Regions from separate parts of the Streptomyces sp. NPDC086835 genome, predicted to be linked through region 2. Evidence: riboswitches for the same ligand, from Rfam matches in the RefSeq annotation. Region 2 holds a riboswitch; the other holds the start of a gene.
The links. A riboswitch is a leader RNA that binds a small molecule or an ion and turns the genes downstream of it on or off. The one in region 2 is predicted to bind S-adenosylmethionine.

Region 1 (15,284 bases), on a different contig from region 2:
CCAGCTGCTCACCCAGGAGACCCAGGAGTTCGGGAACTTCGTGCCCCAGGGCGTCGACCCGGACACCGGCCGCACGTTCACCGACCCGGAGAAGCTGCTGCGGGTCTTCCTCCAGCGCCAGTACTCCGATCCCGACGAGGAACTGCTCGGACTGACCCGCCCGGCCGGGCAGAGCCTCCACGTCATACGGCAGTCACGCGAGATACGCGCCTCCGTCGCACTGCACCCGGACCGGACCTCCCTCTCCGCGATCCTGGACTCCAAGGCCTCCTCCGGCGTCCTCGAGCGGCCGGCGGGCGAGGTGCGCTGGGCGAAGGTGCCCATCGACTCCGCCCGACCGGGTCACCCGGCGGCCTTCGTCGTCGCGTTCCACGCCGACGGCGAGCGGTCCATCGCCGACGACGCGTTCCGCACGCTGCTCGTGATCTCCGGTGTGGCGCTGCTGCTGACGACCGGCATCGGATGGGTGGTGGCCGGCCGCATCCTCGCACCCGTACGAGTGGTCCGGGCGACCGCCGAGCAGCTGACCGAGCAGGACCTGACCCAGCGGATCCCGGTCCAGGGCCGTGACGACATCGCCGCGCTCGCCGAGACCTTCAACGCCATGCTGGACCGGCTGGAGCGGGCCTTCGCGGGCCAGCGGCAGTTCGTCGACGACGCCGGACACGAGCTGCGCACCCCGATCACCATCGTCCGCGGCCATCTGGAGGTCATGGGCGACGACCCGGCCGAGCAGCGCGAGACGGTCCGCCTGGTCACCGACGAGCTCGACCGGATGAGCCGGATCGTGGAGGACCTGCTGCTGCTGGCCAAGGCCGAGCGGCCGGACTTCATCCGTCCCGAGCCGGTGCAGCTCGGCGAGCTGACCGCCGACGTCTTCGTGAAGGCGCGGGCGCTGGGCGAGCGTGACTGGGTGCTGGACCAGGTCGCGGACCGCGAGGCGGTGCTCGATCCGCAGCGCATCACCCAGGCCATGGTGCAGCTGGCGCAGAACGCGGTGCAGCACACGGTCCCCGGCGCCCGGATACGCATCGGCTCCCGCGCGCTGGAGGACCGGCTGGAGCTGTACGTCGCCGACAGCGGGCCGGGTGTGCAGGAGCAGGACGCCGGGGTGATCTTCGAGCGCTTCCGGCGCGGCACCGCCCGGCGCGGCGCCCGCACCAGCGGCGCCGGGCTGGGCCTGTCCATCGTCCGGGCCATCGCGGAGGGGCACCGGGGCGGCCGGGTCGAGCTGCGCCGCACCGACGGCGGAGGGGCGACATTCGTACTCGTCATGGAGGACGCGCTGTGAACCGCATTCTGATCGCCGAGGACGAGGAGCGGATCGCGTCCTTCGTCGAGAAGGGGCTGCGCTCCAACGGCTTCACCACCACGGTCGCCGCCGACGGCGACACCGCTCTGGACCACGCCCTGTCCGGCGGCTTCGACCTCATGCTGCTGGACATCGGTCTGCCCGGCCGGGACGGCTTCACCGTGCTGCGCGTGCTGCGCGGGTCCCGGGTGACCCTGCCCGTGGTCGTGCTGACCGCCCGCGACTCGGTACGGGACACGGTCGCCGGCCTCGAGGGCGGTGCCGACGACTGGATGACCAAGCCGTTCCGCTTCGAGGAGCTGCTGGCGCGGGTGCGGCTGCGGCTGCGCACCGCGGCCCGCGCCCCGGAGGTCACGGTCCTGCGCAGCGGTGACCTCAGCCTGGACCTGCGGACCCGCCGGGCGCGGGCGTCGGGGCGGACGGTGGACCTGACGACACGTGAGTTCGTGCTGCTGGAACTGTTCCTGCGCCATCCCGGGCAGGTGCTGTCCCGCGAGCAGATCCTCTCCCATGTGTGGGGCTACGACTTCGACCCCGGCTCCAACATCGTGGACGTCTATGTGCGGGCGCTGCGCAAGAAGCTCGGCGCCGAACGGCTGGAGACCGTACGGGGCATGGGCTACCGAATGCCGTAAAGGCTTTCAAAGGGTGCGACCGCGGATGAACTCTCCTTCATCAGCGGCTCATCGGCGGCTCACGGCCCGCTCCAAGACTGTTCGTCGTGACCCTCTCCCTCCGCCAGGCGGTCTGGCTGTGCGCGGCGCTCAGCGTCTGTGCGCTACTCGCCGTCCCCACCGTCTTCCCGTCGCTGAACGGTGAAGCACGGCTCACGCTCGCCGTGTTCGCTCTCGCCACCTGCGCCTGGATCGCCGCACCTGTCGACGACACCTACATCGCCCTCGGGGCCGGGCTGGCGCTCACCGCGACCGGCGTCATCAGCGCCGACACCCTCTTCGCCACCCTCGGCGACGAGACGGTCTGGCTGCTGATCTGCGCGTTCGTCCTGGCGGCCGCCGTCGCCAGGACAGGGCTGGCAGGGCGGGCGGCCGCCTTCCTGGTCGGCGGAGCGCGCACCGTACGGCAGTTGGTGCATCTGACGACCGCGGCGCTGGTGGTCACCGCGTTCGCGGTGCCGGCCACCTCCGGCCGGGCCGCGCTGGCCATGCCGGTGTTCCTCGCCCTCGCCAAGGCGCTCGCCGACCGGCGGCGACTGGTGGTGATGCTGGCGCTGCTGTTCCCGACGGTGGTCCTGCTGTCCGCCGTCGCGACCCTCATCGGCGCGGGCGCGCATCTGATCACGGTGAGCGTGCTGTGGGAGCAGACCGGTGAGCGGCTCGGCTTCGTCGAATGGCTGCTGCTGGGCCTGCCGTTGGCCGTGGTCTCCTCACATCTGGCGGCGGAGACCGTTCTGTTGACCACCACCTCCCGGGCGGAGCGCCGGGGGCCGGTCAGCATCACGCCCGCGCTGCTCCAGGAGCACTCCCCCACGGCGGTGACCGGCCCGCTGACCACCGCGGAGACAAGGTGCCTGCTGTTGCTGGGCACGGTGGTGGCCCTGTGGTGCAGCGAGCCGCTGCACGGGGTACCGCCGGCGGTGGTCGCCCTGATCGGCGCGGTGGTGGCGGCATCGCCGGCGCTCGGCACCGTACGGCTGAAGGACGGGCTGCGGACGGTGCCCTGGCCGTTGCTGCTGTTCATGGCCGCGACGACCGCGATGGGGGTGGCGCTGGCCGAGTCCGGGGCGGCCGGATGGCTGGTGGGCGGGCTGCCCGCGGACCTGCCGGCGTGGCTGTTCCTCACCGTGATCGTGGTGGTCAGTACCGCGGCGCACCTCGTGCTTCAGTCCCGTTCCGCCCGCTCGTCCGTGCTGGTACCGCTGGTGGTGGCCGCCGCCGTCGCCGCCGGGGTCAACCCGGTCGCCGCGGCCCTGGCGTCCACCGCCGCGGCCGGGTTCTGCCACACGCTGCCCGCCTCCGCCAAGCCGGTCACGCTCTTCGCCGACCCGCCGGACGGTGTGCCCACCTTCACCCCGCGCGATCTTCTGCGGCTGTCCGGCCTCCTCGCGCCGCTCAGCGCCGCCGTCGTGCTGCTATTCGCCCTCACCGTCTGGCCGCTGCTCGGCGTGCCCGTCCTTCTGGAGACCCAGCCATGAGCCGTACCCCCATCCGTATCGCCGTCGCACCCAGCGGTTTCAAGGAGTCCCTGACGGCCCGGGAGGCCGCGGAGTCGATCGCGGAGGGACTGCGCAGGGTCGCCCCCGACGCCGAGATCGACCTCGTCCCGCTGGTCGACGGCGGTGAGGGCACCGCCGAGGCGCTGGCGGCGGCGACCTGCGGCCGGCTGGTGCGCCGCCGGGCCACGGGACCGCTCGGCACTCCGGTACCGGCCCACTTCGCCGTGCTCGGCGACGGCACCGCCGTGGTCGAGATGGCCGCCGTCGCCGGACTGGCCCTGGTGCCGCCGGACCGCCGGGACCCGGGCGCCACCACCACCTACGGCGTGGGTGAGCTGATCCGGGCCGCGCTGGACACCGGTGCCCGGCGGATCCTGGTCGGCTGCGGCGACTCGGGCACCTCCGACGGCGGGGCGGGCGCGCTCCAGGCCCTCGGCGTCCGGCTTTTGGACGGCGGCGGCAAGGAACTGCGGCCGGGGGGACGCGAGTTGTCACGCCTCGCGCGGATCGACAGCGCCGGCCTCGACCCCCGTGTCGCCGCGGCCGAGATCCTGGTGGCCTGCAACCCGTACAACGTGCTGTGCGGCGAGCACGGCGTGGCCCGGGTCTTCGGCCCCCAGAAGGGCGCGACCCCGGCGCAGGTCGAGGAGCTCTCGGCCGCGTTGGAACACTGGGCCGCGCACCTCACCGCCGCCCTGCCGGCCGCCGTCGACCTGCGGACCGCCCCCGGCACGGGCGCCTCGGGCGGGCTCGGCGCGGGGCTGGCCGCGCTCGGCGCCCGGCTGCTGCCCCGCTTCGACGTGCTGCTGGACCATGTCGACCTGGACGCCAGGCTGGCCCGCGCCGACCTGGTGATCACGGCGGAGGGGGCGCTCGACGACCAGACCGTGCGCGGGAAGATCCCGGCCGAGGTGGCACACCGGGCCAGGGCCGCCGGGGTGCCGGTGCTGGCCCTCGCCGGGACGCTCGGCCACGGCGTGCACGAGGTCCGCGCCGCGGGCGTGGACGCCTACGGGTCGATCGTGCCGGCGCCGGTCCCGCTGCCGGAAGCGCTGGACCGCGCCGGTGAGTTCCTCGCCGACGCGGCCGAACGCGCGCTGCGGATGGTGCTGCTGGGCACCCGGCTCGCGGCCTGAGTCAGCCCCGGTCGGGCACGCAACGCCCGTCCTCGGTGCGGTACTTCCACTGGGCGCCGTCGCGGACGAGCTCCTTGACGGCCCGCACGAACCTCTCCACGTGCTCGTCGGGGGTACCCGCGCCGAAGCTGACGCGGATGGCGTTGAGCGACCTCTCCCCCGGCCCGGCCTCCGGGGCGCCGCACTCGCCGACGTCCTGCGGGTCGCTGCCCAGCAGGGTGCGCACGAGCGGGTGGGCGCAGAAGAGTCCGTCACGGACGCCGATGCCGTACTCGGCGGACAGCGCCGCGGCGAAGTGCGAGCTGTTCCAGCCGTCCACGACGAAGGAGAGGACACCGACGCGGGGGGCTTCCTCGCCGAACAGCGACAGCACCCGGACCTGGGGCACCTCGGCGAGCCCTTCGCGGACCTTCGCGATCAGATGCTGCTCGCGGGCGACCAGCCGGTCGAAACCGGCCTCGGTGAGCGCCTTGCAGGCGGCGGCGATCGAGTAGACGCCGATCACGTTGGGCGAGCCGGCCTCGTGCCGTGCGGCGGTGGTGTGCCACTCGACCTCCACCCCGCCGTCGGCGCGCCGAGCGACGGTGCGGGAGGCGCCGCCACCCGCGAGGTACGGCTCGGCCTCACGCAGCCAGTCCGCCCGCCCGGCGAGCACACCGGAGCCGAACGGCGCGTAGAGCTTGTGCCCGGAGAAGGCCACCCAGTCGACGTCCAGCTCCTTGACGGACAGCGGGTGATGGGGCGCGAGCTGGGCCGCGTCGAGCACGATACGGGCGCCGTGCGCGTGGGCCGCCGCGGCGAGTTCCCGTACCGGCCACAGCTCACCGGTCACGTTGGACGCACCCGTCACACAGACCAGCGCCGGGCCGTGGGGGTCGCGGTGGGCGAGCGCGTGCTCCAGCGTCCGTACCGCCTCACCGGGCGTGCGGGGCGCGTCCAGGTACGTCACCCGGGCGTCCCGCCACGGCAGCAGTGAGGCGTGGTGCTCGGTCTCGAAGACGAACACCTCGCAACCGTCGGGCAGCGCGGCGGCCAGCAGGTTCAGCGAGTCGGTCGTGGACCGGGTGAAGATCACCTCGTCGCCGTCGCGGCAGCCGAGGAACTCGTGCACCACGGCCCGGCTGTTCTCGAACAGGTCGGTGGACAGCTGCGACAGGTACCCGGCGCCGCGGTGCACGCTGCCGTAGTACGGGGCGTACGCGGCCACGTCGTCCCACACCCGCTGCAGCGCCGGGGCGCTCGCGGCGTAGTCGAGGGCCGCGTAGGTGACTTCGCCGCCGGTGACGAGCGGGACGGTGACGTCCCGGCCGAGGACCGGCAGCGGGGCACAGAGGGACGGGTCGGCGGCGTCGGCGACAGCGGTCTCGGCGGCGTTCGGGTACACGGACATGGCGGTATCTCCCAGCTGGGGGTACCCCCACCGAAGGTAGGGGGAGAAAGGCGAATCGGCTTCAGAACCCGGATACGGGACGGCCTCGGCACACGGCGACGCCGTGCGGAGGGTGTTGAAGAAGGGGCGGAGACGCCCTATCGCATTCGCTTGCTCACGAGACTGCTCCCTTGAGGACCAGGACCCCAGGGACGCGGCGGTCGATGACGCCGCGGGGGTCCGCGCTTGCCACAGACCTCGCTGCCTGCGGCCTGGTCTTCACCCGGGGCACCCCGCCACGGACGGAGGGTTGCCGGACAGCGGGCCGGGGCCGTAATCGCTGTCACTCATGACCTTGGCCAGCATCCTGCCACACGTCGCGGCGGACGCAAGGGCGCGGTCCACCATCCGGACCGCGCCCTGGGATCGTGTTACGCGTTGCTGGCCTTGACCCAGCGCTCCAGCGCGGCCCTCGCCGCTCCGGAGTCGATCGACCGGGCCGCCCGTGCCACACCGGCCGCCAGCTGCTCGTTCAGCGTGCCGTCGGTCGGCTCCAGGGCCGCGAGCGCCGCTGCCGAGTTGAGCAGCACGGCGTCCCGTACGGGCCCCGTCTCACCGCCCAGCAGCCGGCGCGCCACGTCGGCGTTGTACGACGCGTCCGCGCCCCGCAGCGCCTCGACCGGGACCAGCTCGATGCCGATGTCCCGCGGATCGAAGGTCTCCTCGCGCACGGCGCCGTCCCGCACCACCCAGACATGGGAGGTGGAAGTGGTCGTCAGTTCGTCGAGGCCGTCGTCGCCGCGGAAGACCAGTGCGGACGAGCCGCGTTCGGCCAGCACCCCGGCCATGATCGGCGCCATCCGGGCGTCGGCGACGCCGGTCGCCTGCGCGGTCACCTTCGCCGGGTTGGTGAGCGGGCCGAGGAAGTTGAAGACCGTCCGGATGCCCAGTTCCTTGCGCGCCATGGCGACGTGCCGCAGCGCCGGGTGGAACTTCACGGCGAAGCAGAAGGTGATGCCCGCCTCGGCCGCGACCTCGGCCACCCGCTGCGGGGTCAGCTCCAGATTGACGCCGAGCTTCTCCAGGACGTCCGAGGCGCCGCTCGCCGAGGAGGCGGCGCGGTTGCCGTGCTTGACCACCTTCGCGCCCGTACCGGCGACGACGATCGCGGACATGGTGGAGATGTTGACGGTCTTGGCGCCGTCGCCGCCGGTGCCGACGATGTCGACACACCCCCCCGGCACCTCGATCAGATTGGCGTGGCGGTACATCGTCCGCACCAGACCGGTGATCTCCTCCACCGTCTCGCCCTTCGCGCGCAGGGCGACCGCGAAGCCGGCGATCTGCGCGTCGGTGGCCTCACCGCTGAGGATCCGGTCCATGGCCCACGCCGTCGCGTCCGCGCTCTGGTCGCGGTTCTCGAGGAGGGCGTTCAGCACGCTCGGCCAGGAGTGGGCCGCCACGCTGTCGCCGCCTACTGGGGTCACAACGTTCATGGTCCGCTCCAGGGTCCACAAGCCGACAGGGGTGGATCCCACCCTATCCAGCACCGGGCACGGCGAAGGGCCCCGTCCATCGAGTGGACGGGGCCCTTCGCTGTGGCGACGTGTCTGCCGGACGTGTCCGTCAGGCGATCAGTGGTGGCCGTGGCCGCTCGTGATCTCCTTGTACTCGTCCGCGGTGGGCTTGTCGATCTGGTTGTGCTCGCCGTAGTAGCTCTTGCTGAGCCTGGCGCGCAGCTTCTCGCTGAGCTTCACCTTGCGGCGGACGCCGTTCTCGTCGACGGTCGGGCCGATCTCCGCGGGCTTGTACTGCTCGTGCGCGGTGAGCTTGTACAGGTCGCCCTGTGCCAGCGGCTCGTGCACCTCGACGAACTCACCGTGCGGCAGGCGCTTGATGATGCCGGACTCACGTCCGTGCAGCACCTTGTCCTTGTCGCGCCGCTGCAGACCCAGGCAGATCCGCTTGGTGATGATGAACGCGAGGACCGGTCCGACGAAGTACGTGATGCGTACGAACCAGGTGATCGCGTTGATCGACAGGTTGAAGTGCGTCGCGAAGATGTCGTTTCCGCCACCCAGCAGCATGATCACGTAACCGGTCACCCAGGCCACGCCCAGCGCGGTACGCGTCGGAGCGTTGCGCGGGCGGTCCAGGATGTGGTGCTCGCGCTTGTCGCCGGTGATCCACGACTCGATGAACGGGTAGACCGCGAGCACCGCGAGGACGAGCCCGAAGAGGACCAGCGGGATGAACACACCGAGGACCAGGGTGTGGCCCCACAGGTTGATCTCCCAGCCGGGCATCACTCGGACGAGGCCCTCGGCGAAGCCCATGTACCAGTCGGGCTGGGCGCCGGTGGACACATGGTCCGGACGGTACGGACCGAGGGCCCACACCGGGTTGATCGTGAACATGCCGGCGATCAGCGCGATGACACCGAAGACCAGGAAGAAGAAGCCTCCGGCCTTGGCCATGTAGACCGGCAGCAGCGGCATGCCGACGACGTTCTTGTTCGTACGGCCGGGGCCCGCGAACTGGGTGTGCTTGTGGTAGAAGACCAGGATCAGGTGCGCCACCACGAGCCCGAGCATGATGCCCGGCAGCAGCAGGATGTGGATCGAGTAGAACCTCGCCACCATGTCGTGACCGGGGAACTCGCCACCGAACAGGAACATCGACAGGTAGGTGCCGACGATCGGCGTCGCCAGGATCGCGCCCTGCGTGAAGCGGACACCGGTGCCGGAGAGCAGGTCGTCCGGGAGCGAGTAACCGGTGAAACCGGTGAACATGCCGAGGACGAACAGCAGGAAGCCGAACAGCCAGTTGATCTCACGCGGCTTGCGGAACGCGCCCGTGAAGAACACGCGCATCATGTGCACGAACATCGCGGCGAGGAAGATCAGCGCGGCCCAGTGGTGGATCTGCCGGATCAGCAGACCACCGCGGACGTCGAAGCTGATGTCCAGGGTCGAGGCGTACGCCTCGGTCATCCGGATGCCCTGCATCGGCACGTACGAGCCGTGGTACTCGATCTCGTTCATGCTCGGGTGGAAGAACAGCGTCAGGTACACACCCGTGAGGATGATGATGATGAAGCTGTAGAGCGCGATCTCACCGAGCATGAAGGACCAGTGGTCCGGGAAGATCTTGCGCATGTTGGCCTTGGCCAACGAGTAGATCCCGAGCCTGCCGTCCGCCCAGTCGGCCACCCGCTCGCCGGCGGGCGCCTTCTTCTTCGTATCCGTTGCAGTGCTCATCCGCGCTCCCAGAAGGCAGGACCGACGGGCTCTTCGAAGTCGCCGAGCGCCTCGAGGTTGCCCTCGGCGTTCACACCGATCCGCAGCTGCGGAAGCGGGTGACCGGCCGGACCGAAGATGACGCGGGCGCCGTCGGAGAGGTCGAAGGTGGACTGGTGGCACGGGCAGAGGACGTGGTGCGTCTGCTGCTCGTACAGGCTGATCGGGCAACCGACGTGCGTACAGATCTTCGAATAGGCCACGATGCCCTCGTGGGACCACTCGAGCTCACGCTTGTCCTTGATGTCCTCCGGCTGAAGCCGGACGATCATCACGGCCGCCTTGGCGATCTCGGTGTTGAAGTTGTGGTCGCTCTCCTTCAGCCCCTCGGGCATGACGAAGGTCAGCGAACCCACCGCGACGTCCTCGGGACGCAGCGGCTCGTTGGTGTTCATGTTGATGAGCTGCTTGCCCTTGGCCCACAGCGTCTTGCGGAGCTTGTCCTCGGGCAGCGGGCCGAGCTCGCGCAGCAGGACCACACCGGAGAGCGGCACCATGGCCAGCGCGCCGAACATGGTGTTGCGGATCAGCTTGCGCCGTCCGATCACGGACTCCCGGGCACCGTCCGCGAAGTCGGCCAGAACCTTGGCCTTGACCTCGGGCTCGGCCTCGATCGGGTGCCGGTCGTCGGCGACCTCCACGTCGGACATCAGGGTGCGCGCCCAGTGGACGGCGCCCGCGCCGATGCAGAAGAGCGCCAGGCCCAGCGTCACACCCAGCGAGAAGTTCAGCGCACTGATGTGCCCGAACGGCCAGATGTAGACGATCTTGTCGACCGGGAAGATCACGAACGCGGCGATGAAGCCGATCGTGGCCAGCATCGACAGCGTGAACATGAAGGCAACGGCGCGCTCGGAGCGCTTGGCGGCCCTCTCGTCGATGTCCTGGATACGCGGCTTGTGGGCCGGCAGTCCCGGATCGGCGAACGGATCGTCGTGGCGCTGTGCTACGGCGGTGGTGCCACCGTGGGCCGCGTCGTGCGCGGCGCCCTGCTCTGCAGGCAGGTTCTCTTCTGGAATGTCTTGGCTACTCATGACTTCTTGGCCTTAGCGGTGTGGGCCGCGACCCAGATGGCAACAGCGATCAGCGAACCGAGACCGAAGATCCAGCCGAACAGACCCTCGGCAACCGGACCCAGGCCACCGAGCGCGAATCCGCCGGGGGTCGGCGTCTCCTCGCCGTTCACGGCCTTGACGTACGCGATGATGTCCCGCTTCTGCTGCTCGGGCATCGTCGTGTCGGGGAAGGAGGGCATGTTCTGCGGGCCGGTCTGCATGGCCTCGTAGAGGTGCTTGGGGCTGACGCCGTCCAGACTCGGGGCGTACTTGCCCTCGGTCAGCGCGCCGCCCTCACCGGTGAAGTTGTGGCACTGGGCGCAGTTGTTGCGGAACAGCTCGCCACCCTTGGCGATGTCCGCACCTTCCGGGCTGTACTGCTTCTCGGTCGGCGTGATCGGACCTGCGCCCAGGGAGGCGACGTAGGCCGCGAGCTGGTCGATCTCGGCCTGCGTGTAGATGTTCCTCTTCTTCGGCACCTGCGCGCCGGGCTGCTGGGCGGGCATGCGCCCCGTGCCGACCTGGAAGTCGACGGAGGCGGAGCCGACACCCACCAGGGACGGGCCGTCTGAGGTGCCCTGACCGCCGGTTCCGTGGCAGCTTGCGCAGCCGACGGTGTAGAGCTTCTGCCCCTCCTTGATGGCGAGGGACTGGGCGGTTGTGTCGGCCTGCGCCTTGTCCGCGGGTGCGAACGCGGCGTACAGCCCCCCAGTGGCCGCCAGCGCGAGGAGTAGGACGACGACCGCCGCCAGCGGATGGCGTCGTCGTGCGGAGAGCTTTTTCACGGATTACCCCGGTGTCAGGATCTTCTGCGTCGGTGCTTCTGGACTGTGTCTGCTTCAGGCGGTGTCCGCTCGGGGACGAACCGCCCGCGCCGATTACTTGATCATGTAGATCGTGGCGAAGAGGCCGATCCAGACGACATCGACGAAGTGCCAGTAGTAGGACACGACGATGGCGGCGGTTGCCTGCTCATGGGTGAATCTCCTGGCCGCGTAGGTCCTTCCAAGGACCAGCAGGAAGGCGATGAGACCGCCCGTCACGTGCAGGCCGTGGAAACCGGTGGTCAGGTAGAACACCGAGCCGTACGGGTCGGACGAGAGGGAGAGCCCCTCGTGCTTGACCAGCTCGGTGTACTCGAAGACCTGACCGCCGATGAAGATGGCACCCATCACGAATGTGATCACGAACCAGGTGCGGAGCTTCTTCACGTCGCCCCGCTCAGCGGCGAACACGCCGAGCTGGCAGGTGAGTGAGGAGAGCACCAGGATCGTGGTGTTGGTCGCCGAGAACGGGAAGTTCAGCGCATCGGCTTTCTCTGCCCAGAAGTCGGCACCCGTCACCGATCGCAGGGTGAAGTACATCGCGAAGAGGGCCGCGAAGAACATCAGCTCGGAACTCAGCCAGATGATGGTTCCGACGCTGGTGAGGTTCGGTCGATTGACCGACGGGTGCGCGTGCCCGGTTTCTACTGTCGTTGCTGTCGCCACGACCGACATTATGTCGGTCGCTTATCCCGCCCTCACTCCGGGGGGTGCCGTTCGGAGTGTTCCCACTCCCCGCGGGGCCTTCCGGGGGAGCCGAACGGCCCATCGAAGGCGTGTCCGAACCGGTGTTGACAGGCAGTGGGACGGAGTAGCATCCGGCGCAACAGCCTGATCGAACGAGTGCGGAGGAACCATGCAGTCGAGCGCCACGGTCCTGGTCTACAGCGACGACTCCAACACCCGCGAGCAGGTCAGGCTGGCGGCGGGACGCAGGCCCGCCCCCGACGTTCCGCCGGTGCGGTTCGTGGAGTGCGCGACCCTGCCCGCCGTCCTCAAGGCCCTTGACGAGGGCGGGATCGACGTCTGCGTCCTGGACGGCGAGACGGTCCCGGCGGGCGGGATGGGCGTGTGCCGGCAGATCAAGGACGAGATCTTCGACTGCCCGCCGGTGCTGCTGCTGATCGGCCGCCCGCAGGACGCCTGGCTGGCCACCTGGAGCCGTGCGGAGGCCGCGGTGACGCTGCCGGTGGACCCGGTGGAGTTCGCCGCCTCACTGGCGGCCCTGCTGCGCAGCCGGCTCTCCATCGAGGCCTGACCACGGGAGGGGCCGGTCAGACCCGGGGGCGCAGGCGGGCGGACACCTCGGTGACGTTGCCTTCCGCCGCGTCGGAGCCCGCGATCAGGGCGCTGCCCTTGCGCCACTTGTCCCAGGACAGGTTCCAGTCACCGAAGCCGTTACCGAACGTGTCCATCATGTCGCCGTAGCTGTTGACGACCTTGACGATGTCACCCTCCCGAACGGTCTTGTAGAACCATTCGGCGTTCTCCATGGACATCCCGGTGCAGCCGTGACTGACGTTCGCCGAGCCCTGTGAACCGAGCGACCAGGGCGCCGCGTGGACGTATTCGCCGCTCCAGGTCACGCGGGTCGCGTAGTAGACGGGCAGGTCGTAGGACTCGGAACTGCCCTCGGCGATGCCGATGCTGGTGCTGCGCATCCGTACGAAGTACTCCTTGCCCAGCACGACCTTTATGCCGTTGCGCGTGTCGAAGCCGGGCTTGCCGGTGGTGACCGGCATGGTCTTGATCACTTCTCCGTTCCGCATCACCGTCATGGTGTGCGACCCGGCGTCGGTGACGGCTTCGAGGCGGTCGCCTATGGTGATCTTCAGTGGCTTGGAGCGGCCTCCGTAGAGCTTGCCCGCGACCTTGACGCCCTGGAGGTTGCTGGTGGCGTTCACCGTGGCACCGGCGGGCCAGTACTCCCTCGGGCGGTAGTGCAGGGTCTTGTCGTCGACCCAGTGCCAGGAGCCCTCGACCGCGGGCTTCGAGCTGACCTTCAGGGCGCGTTCGACGACCGCCCTGCCCTTGCCGTCGCCGACGGCGAGGCTGAGCTTGGCCGTGATGGGCTGCCCCACGCCGTACGTGCCGGCCTTGGGGCCGAACTCGGCGGTGAGGAACCGCTTGGCGGGCGCCGTCTCGAAGAGCATCGTGCGCAGCCCTGGAGCACCCTCGTCGTCCTCCGTGGAGACCCGGACGGTGTACTTCGCGCCGGCGGCGAGCGGGGCCGTGGAGCGCCAGCGGACGCCGTCCGCGGCGAGTTCACCGGCGAGGTAGTGGCCCGCTTCGTCCATGACGGTGACGTCCGTGATCCGGCCGCCGTCGCCCTTGGACGTGACTTCCAGGGGCTTGTCGGGGTCCACCTTCGAGTCTGACCCGGCGTTGAAACTCACCTGCCGCGCCGCGTCGTACGGCGCGGCGGACAGGGGGTGCTTGTCCGGTTCGCCGCACGCGGTCGCGACCACACCGAGGGAGACGACCAGCGCGATGCAGCTGACGGCACGGATACGAGGCGTGTGGTTCATGAGCACACGGTATGAAGGTTCGTCAGCCGCGGCGCGCCGGATGACTCCGAACGAGTGGGCCCGGATCACCTCACTGGAGTGAGGTGAGCCGGGCCCGTCCCGTGTGTCTCAGGTGTTGTTACTGGTTCTGGCTCTCACCGCGGTAGTACTCGAACACCCAGCCGAAGAGACCGACCAGGATCACCGGCAGGGAGAAGTACAGCAGCCACCAGCCGAGCGCCACGCCGAGGAAGGCGAGCGCGCCGCCGATGCCCAGCGCGAGCGGCTGCCAGCTGTGCGGGGAGAAGAACCCCACCTCGCCGGCCTCGTCGGCCACGTCGGCTTCCTTGTCGTCCTGGGCCATGGCGTCCACCCGCCGGGCCGTGAAGGCCAGGTAGTAGCCGATCATGACGCTCAGGCCGAAAGCCAGGAAGAGCGCGGTGGTACCGGCAGGCTCCTTCGACCAGACGCCGTACAGGATGGCGACGGCCAGGATGAAGACGCTCAGCCAGAGGAACATCTTGCCCTGGATCTTCACTTGCTCTCCTCCTTGCCGACGGCCGCGACCGGGGCACCCTGGCCGCCGTCCTCGAGCTGGTCGAGAGCCGCGATCTCCGGGTGGTGCAGGTCGAACGCAGGCGATTCACTGCGGATGCGGGGCAGGGTGAGGAAGTTGTGCCGCGGCGGCGGGCAGGAGGTCGCCCACTCGAGCGAGCGGCCGTAGCCCCACGGGTCGTCGACCTCGATCTTCTTGCCGTACTTCGCCGTCTTCCAGACGTTGTACATGAAGGGGAGCATCGACAGGCCCAGCAGGAACGACGCGATCGTCGAGATCGTGTTCAGGGCGGTGAAGCCGTCGGCCGCGAGGTAGTCCGCGTACCGGCGGGGCATGCCCTCGGCGCCCAGCCAGTGCTGCACCAGGAACGTGCCGTGGAAGCCGATGAACAGCGTCCAGAACGTGATCTTGCCGAGCCGCTCGTCCAGCATCTTGCCCGTGAACTTCGGCCACCAGTAGTGGAATCCGGCGAACATCGCGAAGACCACGGTGCCGAAGACGACGTAGTGGAAGTGCGCGACGACGAAGTACGAGTCGGAGACGTGGAAGTCCAGCGGCGGCGACGCGAGGATGACACCGGTCAGGCCACCGAAGGTGAAGGTGACCAGGAAGCCGATGGTCCACAGCATCGGTGTCTCGAAGGACAACGACCCCTTCCACATCGTGCCGATCCAGTTGAAGAACTTCACACCGGTCGGTACCGCGATGAGGAACGTCATGAACGAGAAGAACGGCAAAAGCACGCCGCCTGTGACGTACATGTGGTGCGCCCACACCGTCACGGACAGACCGGCGATCGCGATCGTCGCACCGATGAGACCGATGTAACCGAACATCGGCTTACGGGAGAAGACCGGAATGATCTCCGAGACGATGCCGAAGAACGGCAGGGCGATGATGTACACCTCGGGGTGCCCGAAGAACCAGAAGAGGTGCTGCCACAGCAGAGCGCCGCCGTTGGAGGCGTCGAAGATGTGGGCGCCGAACTTGCGGTCCGCCTCCAGGGCGAACAGCGCTGCCGCCAGGACCGGGAAGGCGAGCAGGACCAGCACA
Region 2 (15,284 bases):
CCCGCGGGGCCGGGTGACCTATCACACCCGACCGCACCCGGCCTGGTGACCGGCCCCGGTCCCACCGGATGAGGCCCACGACACCCAAAGGGGTGAGTGGAACCGGGTAGGCTCGCCTCGCGTCAGCGTTGTGCTGACGAGATGGTGAGGAGTGACTGGGATGACGGCCGGGAACAACGGCGCGAGCACGCCCGAGGACGACGACCCGTTCGGCTATCTGTACGCCGACGGGCAGCAGGCAGGCGCCACGCCGCCGCGCCAGGGCGGCTACGGCTACCCCGGTCCGGCCGCGCAGCCCGGGGTCCCCCGCACCTCGTACAACCAGGTCCGTACGGTCGGCGAGCGACAGTACGGCCAGCAGGTCCCGCACCAGCAGGCGTACGGGCAGCAGCCCGGCTACGGCCAGCAGCCGACGGCCGCGTACGCCGCACCGGAGACGTACCCCGGGGCTTCCGCCCAGACGCGTCAGGTCCCGGCGCAGCCCGGCGGCCACGGCCAGGGCGGTCACGGCGGCGGACGCGGCGGTGGCCCCAACACCAAGGGCCTGCTGATCGGCGCGATCGCGGTCGTCGCGGTCGTGGTGATCGGCATCGCCGCGGCGCTGATGACCAGCAACGGCGACAAGGACGACACGGCGGGCCAGGGCGGCGGAGGCACCACCCCGTCCGCGGGCGAGACCGTCCAGGAGAAGCCGTCGCCGTCCGAGAAGGAGCCGGAGCCCGTCGAGCTGCCCAAGCAGGACGCGGCGACGCTGACGCTGGGGCCGCCCGCGGCCCTCGCCAAGGACGTGCCCGGCGCGAAGGGCGCGGACGGCGCGTACGTGATGTTCAACGGTGTCGGCGGTTCGGCCGGCTGGTCGGTGGACGTCCCGGAGGCCGGCGCCTACACGATGTACATCACGTACAGCGTGCCCGGCAAGGACGCCAAGACCTCCCTGACGATCAACGGCGGGCAGCCCCGCGAGCTCAACATGTCGAACTTCGCGAAGGCCGCGGAGGGCGACTGGGAGAAGGGCTGGACCAACACCTACGCCTTCGTGAACCTCGAGAAGGGCAAGAACGACCTCAAGATCTCCTGCGAGCAGGGGAACCAGTGCGAGGCCTATCTCGACCAGGTCTGGCTGGAGGCCGGTCAGACCAAGAGCTGACCGCGGGCCCTGCGTCCGCACGGCGGCCGTAGCCCGTACGTGTCACCCGTCATCGTCCCGGCCGCGCCCCGCGCGAGCCGGGACGAGGCGTTTCAGGTCCGGCTCCGGCGCCGTCACTTCCCGGGTGCGGCCGGGGTGTGCTCGACGACGGTGACCCTCGGCAGCAGCTGCTCGTACGCGGCCGCGTCGAACTCGCCCGCCGCGGGGGCCAGCACGGTCGCCGTGGAGAGGGCCACCGCCCGGGAAAGCCGTTCCGGCCAGGGGAGTCCCTCGACCAGTCCGGAGAGCAGGCCGGCGACCGCCGAGTCACCCGCGCCCGTCGGGTTGCCCTTCACCGGCTCCGGCGGAACGGCCTGCCAGGTGCCGTCCGGTGTGGCGGCGAGCAGACCGTCCGGGCCCAGCGAGGCGACCACGGTGTGCGCGCCGCGGCGGCGGGCGTCGCGGGTCGCGCGGAGCGGTTCCCTCGAGCCGGTGAGCTGCGCCAGCTCGTCGGCGTTGGGCTTGACGAGATCGGGGCGTGCGGCGATGCCTCGGCGCAGCGGTTCGCCGCTGGTGTCGAGGAGTACGGGCACCTCCGCGGCGCGCGCCCGGCGCACCAGCTCGGCGTAGGCGCCGACATGGATGCCCGGCGGCAGGCTGCCGCACAGCGCGACCGCGTCGGCCTCGCGCAGGAGGGAGTCGTACGAGGAGAGGAAGGCGGCCCACTCCTCGGGCAGGACCGTCGGTCCGGGCTCGTTCAGCTGCGTGGTGTCGCCGCTCGCGCCGTCGGTGACGGCGATGGTGCGGCGGGTGGTGCCGGCGATCTCGACGAGCGCGTCGTGCGGCGCGAGCGGGGCGAGCATCCCGCGCAGTACGGCCCCGGTGGCTCCGCCCGCGAAGCCGGTGACGACGCTCTCGTGGCCGAGAACCGTGAGTACACGGGCGACGTTGATGCCCTTGCCGCCGGGGCGCTCCACGACATCGCCGACGCGGTGGGTGGCGTGCGGGGTGAGGGCGGCCACCCTGTAGGTGATGTCGAGGGCGGCGTTGAGCGTGACCGTAAGGATCACCCGTGGACACCCCCGAAGAACGCGCTTGCCGTGCTCGTACGGGTTCTGATCATGCCAAACGGAAGGCGGTTGGCCCAAGACCTGGTGGCCAACCGCCTGCCGCGAGGTGCCGCGCCGTCAGCCCGCTGCGGGGCGGACGACCCATTCGCCGCGACGCATCACGCCCTTGAGGGCGAAGTCGGCGTCGAGGACCACCAGGTCCGCGTCCTTGCCGGGGTCGAGCGAGCCGACCCTGTCGTACGCGCCGAGCAGCTTCGCCGGATTGGCGGAGATCGCCGCGACGACGTCCTCCACCGGGATGCGGTCGACGGTGACGGCCCGCTTGAAGGCGGTGTCCAGGGTGAGCGTGGAGCCCGCGATCGAATGACCCTCCACGAGCCGCGCCACACCGTCCTTGACCTCGACCTCGAGGGGGCCCAGCTGGTAGCGGCCGTCGCCGAATCCAGCGGCGTCCATGGCGTCCGTGATGAACGCGACCCGGCCGGCGCCGGCGCTGCGGAAGGCCAGCTCGAGCGCGGCCGGATGGAGATGGGTGCCGTCGTTGATCAGCTCGACGGTGATCCGCTCGTCCTCGAGCAGCGCCGCGATCGGGCCGGGGGCCCGGTGGCCGAGCGCCGGCATCGCGTTGAACAGGTGGGTGGCGACGGTGGCGCCGGCGTCGATGGCCTCGCGGGTCTGCTCGTACGTCGCGTCGGTGTGGCCGATCGCGGCGATCACGCCGTGCTCGGCGAGCAGCCGTACGGAGTCGATGCCGCCGGGCAGTTCGGTGGCGAGGGTGACCATCTTCGCGGTGCCGCGGGCGGCGTCGATCAGCTTGCGGACCTCGGCCGGGTCGGGGTCGCGCAGCAGCTCCTCGCTGTGGGCGCCCTTGCGGCACGGGGAGATGAACGGCCCCTCGAAGTGGATGCCCGCGAGGTCGCCCTGCTCGACCAGCTCGGACAGGAAGCCGGCCCGGTGGGCGAGGAAGTCCATGTCGCCGGTGACGGTGGAGGCGACCAGTGTGGTGGTGCCGTGCCGCCGGTGCGTCATGACGCCGCGCAGGACGTCCTCGGCGGTGCCGGAGGTGAAGGAGGCTCCGCCGCCGCCGTGGTTGTGGATGTCGACGAAGCCGGGGACCACCCAGTGGCCGGACAGGTCGTGGACGTGAGCCTCGGTGGCGGAGGCTTCCGTGACGATCTTCGTGCCCTCGACGACGACGCGTCCGTTGTCGACGGTCCCGGTCGGCAGCACCACCCGGGCACCGGCCAGGACAGTGCTCGGCGGGTGGTGCGGGCTCCCGGCGTGGACCGTGCTCGTGGCGCGAGCGGCGCTGGCGGCCATCAGGCGGATACCTCCGTGGCGAGTAGATCCCAGGCGAGCAGCCCTGCGCCCAGGCATCCGGCGGTGTCCCCGAGGGCCGCCGGGACGATCGTGGGCAGCTTCTGGAACGTCACGCGTTCCTCTACGGCCGCCCGAAGGGGTGAGAACAAGGTTTCCCCGGCCTCGGCGAGGCCGCCACCGATGATCAGCGTGCGGGGGTCCAGCAGGGTGAGTGCGGTGACGAGGCCGTCGGCGAGTGCGTCGACCGCCTCCTGCCACACTCGGGTCGCCGCCTTGTCGCCCGCCTCGACCGCCCTGGCGCAGTCGGCGGCGTCGGCCGTGGGGTCGCCGCCGGCGGCGGACCAGGCGCGGGTGACCGCGGCGGCGGAGGCCAGTGTCTCCAGACAGCCGCGCTGCCCGCATCCGCAGGCGGGGCCGCCGGGCCGTACGACGATGTGGCCGATCTCGCCGGCGCAGCCGTGGGCGCCGGCCTCGATGGTGCCGGCGATGCCGATGGCGCCCGCGATGCCGGTGCCGAGCGGGACGAACAGGAACCGGTCGGTGCCTCGGCCGGCGCCGATCCGGCCCTCCGCGAGGCCGCCGGTGCGGACGTCGTGCCCGAGCGCCACCGGGACGCCGTCGAGTCTGCGGCTCAGCAACTCCCGCAGGGGGACGTCGCGCCAGCCGAGGTTGGCGGCGTAGACGGCGATGCCGTGCTCTGCGTCGACGATGCCGGGCACGGCGACACCGGCGGCCTCGGCGGCCTGCCCCAGGTGCTCCTGGCCGTGGGCGCGGAGATCGGCGGCGAAGCCGAGGATCGACTCCACGACGGCGTCGGGCCCGCGCTCGCGCCCGGTGGGCCGCCGTGCCTCGTGCAGGAGCGTGCCGTCCGCCCCGACCAGGGCAGCCTTCATACCGGTGCCGCCCACATCGAGGGCGATGACGTGTCTCACGGGAACAGTCTGGCGCGTGGAACGGGTAAAGGTCTAGTCCACTCGCCGAGATTGTTGCCACGCCATACAAACCGGGCGGGGAGGGCGCGGGGCCCGCCACGGGCGCTCCCCGCGCGCGGCGTACCCCGCGCGGGGCCGTGCAGGCGTTGTGAAAGTGAGACCGCAGTGGTGTAGACCTTGTACGCCGGATGGGGAAAGATCGCTCCTCATCTCACAGGACGTCGCGGGGGGACCGACTGGGACAAACGGAACACGTACTAGGTAGCAGAGGGTGGGGAAGAGCTGTGCAGCGGCGCTTCTTGGGTCTGACAGCGGCTGTCGCCGCACTCGGAATGACGGTTTCGCTCGCGGGCTGCGGCAGCTCCAGCGGTTCCGGGGACGGTGTCACCCTCAAACTGGTGGCCGCCGACTACGACGTCGCCGGCGGTGAGAGCAGCAAGAAGTACTGGGCCGATCTGACGGCCGCCTTCGAGGCGGAGAACCCCGGCATCAAGGTCGACGTCCAGATCGAGTCCTGGAACGACGTGGACCGCAAGGTCGCCGAGATGGTCAAGGCGGGCAAGGCCCCCGACATCGCGCAGATAGGCGCCTACGCCGACTATGCCGCGGCGGACAAGCTGTACTCCGCCGACCAGATGCTCTCCATCCCCGTCCAGTCCAACTTCCTTCCTCCGCTCACCGACGCGGGCGAGATGAAGCGCACCCAGTACGGACTGCCGTTCGTCGCCTCCACCCGGCTGCTCTTCTACAACAAGGAACTCTTCGAGGATGCCGGGATCGACGGCGCCCCCGGGACGTGGAAGGAGCTGAAGGAGGACGCGGAGCTGCTCAAGCAGAACACCGACGTCGACTACCCCTTCGCGCTGCCGCTCGGCCCCGAGGAGGCCCAGGCGGAGACGATGATGTGGCTGCTCAGTGGCGGTGGCGGTTACACCGACGAGCTCGGCAGGTACGCGATCGACTCCCCGCAGAACATCGACACCTTCGAGTGGCTGAAGGAGAACCTGGTCGACGAGAAGCTCACCGGCCCGGTCGCCCCCGGCAAGCTCAACCGCAAGGACGCCTTCGCCGCGTTCACCCGGGGCGATGTCGGCATGCTCAACGGCCACCCCTCGCTGCTCCAAGCCGCGGAGAAGGCGGGCATCGACGTGGGCAAGGTCGCGCTCCCGGGCAGGAGCGGTCCCGCCGACACGACGATGGGCGTCGCCGACTGGATCATGGGCTTCAAGCAGAACGGTCACCGCACGGAGATCGGCAAGTTCCTGGACTTCCTCTTCACGGACGAGAACGTCCTGGAGTTCGCCGGGCAGAACGATCTGCTGCCCGTGACGGTCTCCGCCCAGGAGGAGATGAAGAAGGACCCGGAGCACGCGGACCTCAAGGAGTTCCTGGAGGTGCTGCCGGGTTCCGTGCTGCCGCCGGTGGGCAAGACGTCGTGGGCCTCGGCCAGCGAGAACATCAAGAAGAACATCGGCGACGCCGTGGGACCGGGCGGCAGCCCCGCCCGCACGCTGGACCGGATCTCCCAGGACGCCAGGGCGGCCGAGAGCGCGGAGTGACTCCGTGCGCCGGGCGTCGTCCACAGGGCGGTCCGGGCGTCGGTGGGCACCGATATGTTGGATCGTATGACCGACGACCAGGCGCCTGAGGAGCAGGAGGCCGGCGACCGGCCCGGCGCCCAGGAGCTCTCCGAGCGGGACCGGGCCGTCCTGGCCATGGAACGCCGTTCCTGGCCGGGCCCCGGCGTCAAGGAGCGGGCCGTCAGGGAGCAGCTCGGCATCTCCCCGGTCCGCTACTACCAACTGCTCAACGCCCTGCTCGATGACGCGCGTGCCCTCGCCCACGACCCGGTCACCGTCAACCGGCTTCGCCGTGTGAGGGACGCGAGGAGAAGTCGCCGCTAGGGTCGAAGGCATGGGCAGCTCACCGTATGCAGAAGCCGCAGACTCCATGCCGACGCCGTCCACCCCCGCAGGTCGTGAAGGCCTCGCGGCACTCCTCGAACGGCCAGGGCAGGCCGTGATCGCACTCGACTTCGACGGCACGCTCGCCGAGATCGTGCCCGACCCCGAACAGGCCCGCGCCCATGAGCGCGCCGTCCCCGCGCTGGCCGCGCTCGCGCCGAAGGTGGCGTCGGTCGCGGTGATCACCGGCCGCCCGGCCGGGGTCGCCGTCCGCTACGGCGGCTTCTCCGGTGTCACCGGTCTGGACCGCCTCGTCGTCCTCGGCCACTACGGCGCGGAGCGCTGGGACGCGGTCACCGGGACCGTACGCGCTCCGGCCCCCGACCCGGGGGTCGCGGCCGTGCGGGCCGAGCTCCCCGGCTTCCTCGACCGGATCGGCGCCTGGCAGGGCACCTGGATCGAGGAGAAGGGCCGCGCCGTCGCGGTGCACACCCGCCGCGCCGAGGACCCGCAGGCCGCCTTCGAGGCCCTGCGTGAGCCGCTTGCCGAGCTCGCCTCCCGGCACGGCCTGATCGTGGAGCCGGGACGTATGGTCCTGGAGCTGCGCCCGCCGGGCGTCGACAAGGGCGTCGCGCTGTCCGAGTACGTGCGCGAGGTGGGCGCCGGGTCCGTGCTGTACGCGGGCGACGACCTGGGCGACCTCGCCGCCTACGGCGCCGTCGAGAAGCTGCGCTCCGACGGTGTGCCCGGCCTGCTGCTGTGCAGCGGCAACGAGGTCCCCGAACTGGCCGACCGCGCCGACCTGGTGCTCCCGGGGCCGGCGCAGCTGGCGGACTTCCTGGCAGCCCTCGCCCTGCGCGTCTAACCTTCCTCGCGCAGCGCCTGGAGCTGGTCGAGGAACCACTGCCGCGGCGGCAGCGCGGTCGCTGCCGCCGCCAGGCGCTTCGAGCGCTCGGCCCGCTCGTCGGCGGACATGGTCAGCGCCTCGTGGAGCGCCGCCGCCGTGCCGCTGACGTCGTACGGGTTGACGGTGATCGCGTCGTCACCGAGCTCCTCGTGGGCGCCGGCCTCGCGTGAGAGGACCAGGGCGCAGCCGAGGTCGGTGACGACGGGCACCTCCTTGGCGACCAGGTTCATGCCGTCCCTGATCGGGTTGACCAGGGCCACGTCGGCCATCCGGTACGCGGCGAGCGAGCGGGCGAAGTCGTCCTTGACGTGCACGACGACCGGAGTCCAGTCGGCCGTGCCGTACCGGGCGTTGATCTCGTCGGCGAGCCGGGAGACCTCCGCCGTGTAGTGGCGGTAGACCTCGAGGTCCTGGCGTGAGGGGTAGGCGAGCGCGATGTGCACGACGCGTTCGTGCCACTCGGGGTGCTCCTCCAGCAACTCCTGGTAGGCCTGCAGGCCGCGCAGGATGTTCTTGGACAGTTCCGTGCGGTCGACGCGCACGATCGTCCGGCGGCCTTCGCCGGCCTGCTTCCGCAGGGCGGCCATCCGCTCGTCGACGTCGGGGCGCCCGGCCCGCTCACGCAGGAAGTCGGCGTCGGCTCCCAGCCCGTGGACCCCGAGGCGGGTCCGGTGGCGGCCGCGGCCGGGGATCCGGAACTCGAAGCTCGGTTCGTTGTCCTTCGGCCACAGCGACGTCCCGTCGTACGGCGCGAGGACGGCGGCGGCGCAGCTCTGGAACGCCCGCAGCCACCGCTTGGTCAGGAACCCGAGCCGGTCGGCGCCGAGCATGCCGAGCAGCAGTTCCTCCGCGATGTCGCCGGGCAGCATCGCGAAGTACTCCGGGGGCGCCCACGGGGTGTGCGAGAAGTGGCCGATCCGCAGGTCGGGGCGGAGTTCGCGGAGCATTCCCGGCACCAGGGCCAGGTGGTAGTCCTGCACGAGAACCACGGCGTCGTCGGCCGCCTCCGCGGCGAGCGCCTCCGCGAAGGCCCGGTTGTAGAGCCGGTAGGCGCCCCACTGGCGCCGGAACTCCCGGCCGAAGGCGGGCTCGAGGGGCGTCTGGTACAGCATGTGGTGGACGAACCACAGCACGGAGTTCGCGATGCCGTTGTACGCGTCGGCGTGGACGCGGGCGTCGATGTCGAGCATCCGTACACCGGGTTCGCCGACCCCGCGCCGGACCGCTTCGCGGTCGCCGTCGCCGAGGGCCGCGCACACCCACAGCGACTGCGCGTCCGAGCCGATGGCCGACAGGCCGGAGACGAGTCCTCCACCGCCGCGGCGGGCGTCGAGCTCTCCGTCCTCGTTCAGCTCGTAGGAGACAGGGCCGCGGTTGGACGCGACGAGGATCTGGGCTGCGTCGGAGACCATGTGCCGAAATCTAGCCCGTACCGCAAAAGCTCAAACGTGCGTACGGCCTCGCGCAGGTCAGTGGTCGCGGCGGCGGCCGCGGGTGGCGGCCACGGCGACGATGCCGGCCGCCGTCAGGCTCAGCGCGACGCCGCCCAGCAGCCACAGCTGCTCCGCGGTGCCGCCGGTGCGGGCCATCTCCACCTGACGGACCGGTTCCCCGCCCTTAAGGCCCTCGGCCCCGCCGGCGGCCCCCTCCGGGCCGCCGGCGGCCGAGGCAGCGGCGGGCGCGTCCTCGGGGTGGCCGTCCGTCCGCTGCTCGGCGGCGTCCGGGGCGGTCCGGTGCGCCGGCAGCTCACCGGGGAGCGTTCCCGGCGCCGCCGGCCCGGTCGGCGCCGCCACCGCGGGGACGGCCGGTCCGAACGCCGCGGCGGCGGTGACCGCCAAGGTGCCGAGGAGCCCCTTCAGCCGTTCCGTGCCGCCGGTGGGCGTCTCCTTGCGGTGCCTGCCGCGACTGCCCGGAGATCCGGGAAACGACAGAACAAGAAATCCCATAAGTCCCATACATGGGAAATGTAGGCAAAATGACCGGCGGGTCCTGCTTATGCGGCGCGACGCGCCGCGTACTCACCGATCTCGAGCATCGGCGGGCGCTCCTCCGTGTCCACCGGGTGCGTCCGCGGCACGAACCCGTTCCCCACGCGCTCGAACTGCGTGATCGACGGGCGCACCAAATGCGGGCGGGATAGCCTCAGTTGGGCCGTCCGATAGATCGTCGCGGCCATTCTGCCGAGCGCCTGCCCGTCCTGGTGGCGGTGCTTGCGGGTGCCGACGTCGACCTGGGCCAGCGCGTCCAGGCCCACCAGGTTCAGCGAGTCGACCAGCAGGCCGAGCTCCACGCCGTACCCGACGGGGAAGCGCAGCCGCTCCAGCAGCGAGCGCCGTGCCGCGTACTCGCCGCCCAGCGGCTGCACGAACCCGGCGAGCTGCGGCCAGTGCAGGTTCAGCAGCGGCCTGGCCACCAGCTCGGTCACCCGGCCGCCCTGGGCCGGTGTGCCGTCGGGGCCGGGCGCGGCGCCCCCGCCCAGCGGGCGGTCGTACATGGCCTTGACGAACTGGACGTCGGGCTCGGTCAGCAGCGGGCCGACGATCCCGGAGACGAAGTCCGCGGAGAAGTCGCGCAGGTCCGCGTCGCAGAAGCAGACGATGTCACCCCCCGTCGCCATCAGCGACCGCCACAGCACCTCGCCCTTGCCGGCCACCGCGGGCAGGCCGGGCAGGATCGCGTCCCGGTGCACCACCCGGGCCCCGGCGGCCGCGGCCACCTCCGACGTGCGGTCGGTCGAGGCCGAGTCGATGACGACCAGCTCGTCGACGAGCGGGGTGTTCTCCATCAGCTCCCGGCGGATGATCGTGACGATCTCTCCGACCGTCGCTTCCTCGTTCAGCGCGGGGAGCACCACGCTGACGGTCGTGCCCTGCCTGACCTTGGCGGACATCAGCCTCTCGAGGGAGCGGTCGGACGCGGACCAGGAGCGCCGGCTCAGCCAGCGGGCCACCTCATCGAGCACTTCGCGTCTCCCTTGACAGTCGATCGACAGTCGGTCGTGTGATCCATCTCGCGGGTCGGACGACTATCTCGAGCGTCCGGGGCTTCGGTTACAGTCTTGAGCAACGCGAAGGACCCTCGCATCTCGGGGGGTCCCTGCACACAAACGCCCGGACCGCACGTCCGGAGCCATACCGCTCATCCAGAGGGGCAGAGGGAACGGCCCGTTGAAGCCCCGGCAACCCTCCTGCCGACCGCGAGGTCACGGTGGGGAAGGTGCCAATTCCGTCTCGTGGCGAAGTGCGTCACGAGGAAGATGAGGAGAAAGGGCCTCGCCATCATGGCTGCGCAGACCGTCGCAAGCACCAGCACCAGCACCTCCGCCACCGCGTCCACCTCCGTGGACCTCGGCCCCGCCGCCGCACTTTCGTGCCGCGAGTGCGGACAGCGTTTCGAACTCGGTCCCATCTTCGCCTGCGCCGAGTGTTTCGGGCCGCTCGAAGTCGCATACGACCTTCCGAGCGGCAGCCCCGAAGAGCTCCGGAAGCAGATCGAGGCGGGCCCGGCCAACATCTGGCGCTATGCCCCGCTGCTGCCCGTCCCGGCCGATGTGGCCGACAAGCCGAACCTGAACCCGGGCTGGACCAAGCTGGTCAAGGCCGACAACCTCGCCCGCGAACTGGGCGTCACCGGCGGCCTGTTCATCAAGGACGACTCCGGCAACCCGACGCACTCCTTCAAGGACCGGGTCGTCGCCCAGGCCCTCGAGGCCGCCCGCGCCTTCGGCTTCACCACCCTGTCCTGCTCCTCCACGGGCAACCTCGCGGGCGCGGTCGGCGCCGCCGCCGCGCGGGCCGGTTTCCGCTCCTGCGTCTTCATCCCGCACGACCTCGAGCAGGGCAAGGTCGTCATGGCCGCGGTCTACGGCGGCGAGCTCGTCGGCATCGAGGGCAACTACGACGACGTGAACCGCTTCTGCTCCGAGCTCATCGGCGACCCGCTGGGCGAGGGCTGGGGCTTCGTCAACGTCAACCTCCGCCCGTACTACGCGGAGGGCTCCAAGACCCTGGCGTACGAGATCTGCGAGCAGCTCGGCTGGCGGCTGCCGGACCAGCTGGTCGTCCCGATCGCCTCCGGCTCCCAGCTCACGAAGATCGACAAGGGTCTTCAGGAGCTGATCAAGCTCGGGCTCGTCGAGGACAAGCCGTACAAGATCTTCGGCGCCCAGGCCGAGGGCTGTTCGCCGGTGTCGACCGCCTTCAAGGCGGGCCACGACGTCGTGCGGCCCCAGAAGCCGAACACCATCGCCAAGTCCCTCGCCATCGGCAACCCGGCCGACGGTCCGTACGTGCTGGACATCGCGCGCCGCACGGGCGGAGCCGTCGAGGACGTCAACGACGAGCAGGTCGTCGACGCGATCAAGCTGCTGGCCCGCACCGAGGGCATCTTCGCCGAGACGGCCGGTGGCGTGACGGTGGGTGTGACGAAGAAGCTGATCGAGGCCGGCCTGCTCGACCCGGCGCTCACCACCGTCGTGCTCAACACCGGCGACGGTCTCAAGACCCTCGACGCCGTCGCGGAGACCTCGCAGGCGACCGCCGTCATCCGCCCGAGCCTGGACGCGTTCCGCGACGCGGGCCTGGCCGCCCACTGAGAACCTTGCTCCGCACTGCCACGCCGTACCCCGCCGAGAGGTGACGAACATGAGCGTCAACGTCCGCATCCCCACCATCCTCCGTACGTACACGGGCGGCCAGGCCGAGGTCCCGGCGGAGGGCGCGACCCTCGCCGAGGTCATCGCGGACCTGGAGAAGAACCACACGGGCATCGCCGCCCGCGTCCTGGACGACCAGGGCAAGCTGCGCCGGTTCGTCAACGTGTACGTGAACGACGACGACGTCCGTTTCGAGCAGGGCCTGGAGACGGCCACGCCGGACGGCGCGGGCGTGTCGATCATCCCCGCCGTCGCCGGCGGCTGACGGTAGCGGGGGAGCGGACGTCAAGCTTTCCCCAGGGATTTACCCGCAGTTACTGAAATTGCCCCCTCCGCGAGAGAAGCGGAGGGGGCAATTCTGCATGGTTGAGCGCGGTAGAGTTTGGGAAGCCCCCTTCGCCGGCCGCTCGAGAATGCCTTCAAGTTCCGCAAGAATGCGGCCAAACCATGCGATCGAATTGCCACTTAGGCGTTATTTGCCGGGCCCGACTTGCCCCGGAATTCCATGAATTGACACGGATCGGCCGTTCGGTCCTGCCCAGATTTCTCGTCCGATTGACCTGTTGCAGAGGGCAGTTGGGCAGATACATTCAGCCGCGGTCGACGCGTTCCGGCGCACACCCCTCCTGCTGGGGTGGAGATCTGACCCGGGTCCGCGAAGTGCGGTCCTGCGCAAGGGCCAGTAATAGGGGAGTTAGGCATGGCTCAGGGCACCGTCAAGTGGTTCAACGCGGAGAAGGGGTACGGCTTCATCGCGGTCGACGGTGGTGCGGATGTTTTCGTCCACTACAGCGCGATCCAGATGGACGGTTACCGCACCCTTGAAGAAGGTCAGCGAGTCGAATTCGAGATCTCGCAGGGCCAGAAGGGTCCGCAGGCGGACATGGTCAAGCTCGCCGTCTGATCCAACTGATCCAGGCGCGTTCGGCCACCGACGCACTCACGCATGAGGGGCTCGCCTCCCGGCCACCGGGAAGCGGGCCCCTCACGCGTGTCCGGTGCACCGCCGCTCACGCGTGTCCGGACACCTGTCCGGACACCGCCGCGGACCGCCCGCATCCTTCGAAGGCGCTTGCGCTCACCCGTCGCCCGACCGCCACCCCTCAAGGAGCCTTCTTCGAAGGCGCTTGCACTCTCAGGGGTCGAGTGCTAATCATTGGCGTTAGCACTCTCCCAGTGAGAGTGACAGAACTTGGATCGGGTCGGTGAGGCCCGCGAGCCGGGTGGGGCAAGGAACCACAAGGCACGCAGGCCGTCCGTCGCGGGCGCCGGATGCGATCCGAAGCAATCCACCCCAGTCCGGGAGGACCACTTCACATGGCCAAGATCATCGCGTTCGACGAGGAGGCACGGCGCGGTCTCGAGCGCGGGATGAACCAGCTCGCCGACGCCGTCAAGGTCACCCTTGGCCCCAAGGGTCGCAACGTCGTCCTCGAGAAGAAGTGGGGCGCCCCCACGATCACCAACGATGGTGTTTCCATCGCCAAGGAGATCGAGCTCGAGGACCCGTACGAGAAGATCGGCGCAGAGCTGGTCAAGGAAGTCGCCAAGAAGACGGACGACGTCGCCGGTGACGGTACGACCACCGCGACCGTTCTCGCCCAGGCGCTCGTCCGTGAGGGCCTGCGCAACGTGGCCGCCGGCGCCAACCCGATGGCCCTGAAGCGCGGCATCGAGAAGGCCGTCGAGGCCGTCTCCGGTGCCCTGCTCGAGCAGGCCAAGGACGTGGAGACCAAGGAGCAGATCGCCTCCACCGCCTCCATCTCCGCCGCTGACGTCCAGATCGGTGAGCTCATCGCCGAGGCCATGGACAAGGTCGGCAAGGAAGGCGTCATCACCGTCGAGGAGTCCCAGACCTTCGGTCTGGAGCTCGAGCTCACCGAGGGTATGCGCTTCGACAAGGGCTACATCTCGGCGTACTTCGCCACCGACATGGAGCGTATGGAGGCGTCCCTGGACGACCCGTACATCCTGATCGTCAACTCCAAGGTCGGCAACGTGAAGGACCTCCTTCCGCTGCTGGAGAAGGTCATGCAGTCCGGCAAGCCGCTGCTGATCATCGCCGAGGACGTCGAGGGTGAGGCCCTGTCGACCCTGGTCGTCAACAAGATCCGCGGCACGTTCAAGTCCGTCGCCGTCAAGGCCCCGGGCTTCGGCGACCGCCGCAAGGCCATGCTGAACGACATCGCCATCCTCACGGGCGGCACGGTCATCTCCGAGGAGGTCGGCCTCAAGCTCGAGAACGCCGGCCTGGACCTGCTGGGCCGCGCCCGCAAGGTCGTCATCACCAAGGACGAGACCACGATCGTCGACGGTGCCGGTGACAGCGACCAGGTCCAGGGTCGCGTCAACCAGATCCGTGCCGAGATCGAGAACAGCGACTCGGACTACGACCGCGAGAAGCTCCAGGAGCGCCTCGCGAAGCTGGCCGGCGGCGTGGCCGTCATCAAGGCCGGCGCCGCGACCGAGGTCGAGCTCAAGGAGCGCAAGCACCGCATCGAGGACGCCGTTCGCAACGCGAAGGCGGCCGTCGAGGAGGGCATCGTCGCCGGTGGTGGCGTGGCCCTGCTCCAGGCCTCCTCGGTCTTCGAGAAGCTCGAGCTCCAGGGCGACGAGGCGACCGGCGCCAACGCCGTGAAGCTCGCGCTGGAGGCCCCGCTCAAGCAGATCGCCGTCAACGGTGGTCTCGAGGGCGGCGTCATCGTCGAGAAGGTGCGCAACCTGCCCGTCGGCCACGGCCTGAACGCCGCGACCGGTGAGTACGTCGACATGATCGCCGAGGGCATCATCGACCCCGCGAAGGTGACCCGCTCTGCTCTGCAGAACGCGGCCTCCATCGCGGCGCTGTTCCTGACCACCGAGGCCGTCATCGCCGACAAGCCGGAGAAGGCCGCCGCGGCCGCTCCGGGCGGCATGCCGGGCGGTGACATGGACTTCTGATCCGCTCGCGGATCGGCAGACCGGTTTCACACCGAGGGCGGCACCCCTGCACGGGGGTGCCGCCCTCGGGCGTTCCCGGCCGCGCGCACCGGGCGGGACGCCCGCCCGCGAGCGGGTGCCTGCGCGCACCCGGAGTCCGCCCGCCTGGGGGTGACCGGCCTGTGCTGGTGGGGCAAACCCCCTGGTGGATACGGCAGTTGGTCCCGTGGGGCCGGGCGCGGAATTCCGGGAGGGTCGTGCCATGGCAATCACTCGAACGTTCCGGCTCCGGCCCGCCGTCACCGTCGCGCTGACGCTGCCCGCCCTCGCGACCACGCTGGTCGCCCTCCCCGCGCCGTCCGCAGAGGCGACCGGCCGGCCCGCATCGGCCGTCCGGTGGGGCCCGTGCCCCGGGACCGGACTCGACCCGCGCCAGGAGTGCGGGACCGTGT

Region 1: linked by a shared signal. The riboswitch ahead of ACIPJI_RS04700 (aminotransferase class V-fold PLP-dependent enzyme) and the one ahead of thrC (threonine synthase) in region 2 are both predicted to bind S-adenosylmethionine.

Annotation. Positions count from the first base shown of each region.
Region 1 covers NZ_JBIVAU010000001.1:1,004,174-1,019,457, reverse strand. Annotated here, with positions in the region: gene ACIPJI_RS04720 (ATP-binding protein) at 1-1,291, shown strand, start outside; gene ACIPJI_RS04715 (response regulator transcription factor) at 1,288-1,947, shown strand; gene ACIPJI_RS04710 (SLC13 family permease) at 2,034-3,464, shown strand; partial or broken gene ACIPJI_RS04705 (glycerate kinase) at 3,461-4,662, shown strand; gene ACIPJI_RS04700 (aminotransferase class V-fold PLP-dependent enzyme) at 4,623-6,011, opposite strand; SAM riboswitch class IV at 6,228-6,345, opposite strand; gene trpD (anthranilate phosphoribosyltransferase) at 6,422-7,486, opposite strand; gene ACIPJI_RS04690 (cytochrome bc complex cytochrome b subunit) at 7,625-9,250, opposite strand; gene ACIPJI_RS04685 (ubiquinol-cytochrome c reductase iron-sulfur subunit) at 9,247-10,323, opposite strand; gene ACIPJI_RS04680 (c-type cytochrome) at 10,320-11,129, opposite strand; gene ACIPJI_RS04675 (heme-copper oxidase subunit III) at 11,223-11,843, opposite strand; gene ACIPJI_RS04670 (hypothetical protein) at 12,025-12,426, shown strand; gene ACIPJI_RS04665 (Ig-like domain-containing protein) at 12,443-13,696, opposite strand; gene ACIPJI_RS04660 (cytochrome c oxidase subunit 4) at 13,815-14,213, opposite strand; gene ctaD (cytochrome c oxidase subunit I) at 14,210-15,284, opposite strand, start outside.
Region 2 covers NZ_JBIVAU010000004.1:113,274-128,557, forward strand. Annotated here, with positions in the region: gene ACIPJI_RS15690 (carbohydrate-binding protein) at 161-1,147, shown strand; gene ACIPJI_RS15695 (1-phosphofructokinase family hexose kinase) at 1,261-2,196, opposite strand; gene nagA (N-acetylglucosamine-6-phosphate deacetylase) at 2,314-3,516, opposite strand; gene ACIPJI_RS15705 (ROK family protein) at 3,516-4,448, opposite strand; gene ACIPJI_RS15710 (extracellular solute-binding protein) at 4,781-6,007, shown strand; gene ACIPJI_RS15715 (DUF3263 domain-containing protein) at 6,074-6,352, shown strand; gene otsB (trehalose-phosphatase) at 6,363-7,217, shown strand; gene ACIPJI_RS15725 (trehalose-6-phosphate synthase) at 7,214-8,671, opposite strand; gene ACIPJI_RS15730 (hypothetical protein) at 8,729-9,214, opposite strand; gene ACIPJI_RS15735 (glucosyl-3-phosphoglycerate synthase) at 9,253-10,221, opposite strand; SAM riboswitch class I at 10,395-10,522, shown strand; gene thrC (threonine synthase) at 10,540-11,853, shown strand; gene ACIPJI_RS15745 (MoaD/ThiS family protein) at 11,903-12,178, shown strand; gene ACIPJI_RS15750 (cold-shock protein) at 12,614-12,817, shown strand; gene groL (chaperonin GroEL) at 13,231-14,853, shown strand; gene ACIPJI_RS15760 (alpha/beta hydrolase) at 15,095-15,284, shown strand, end outside.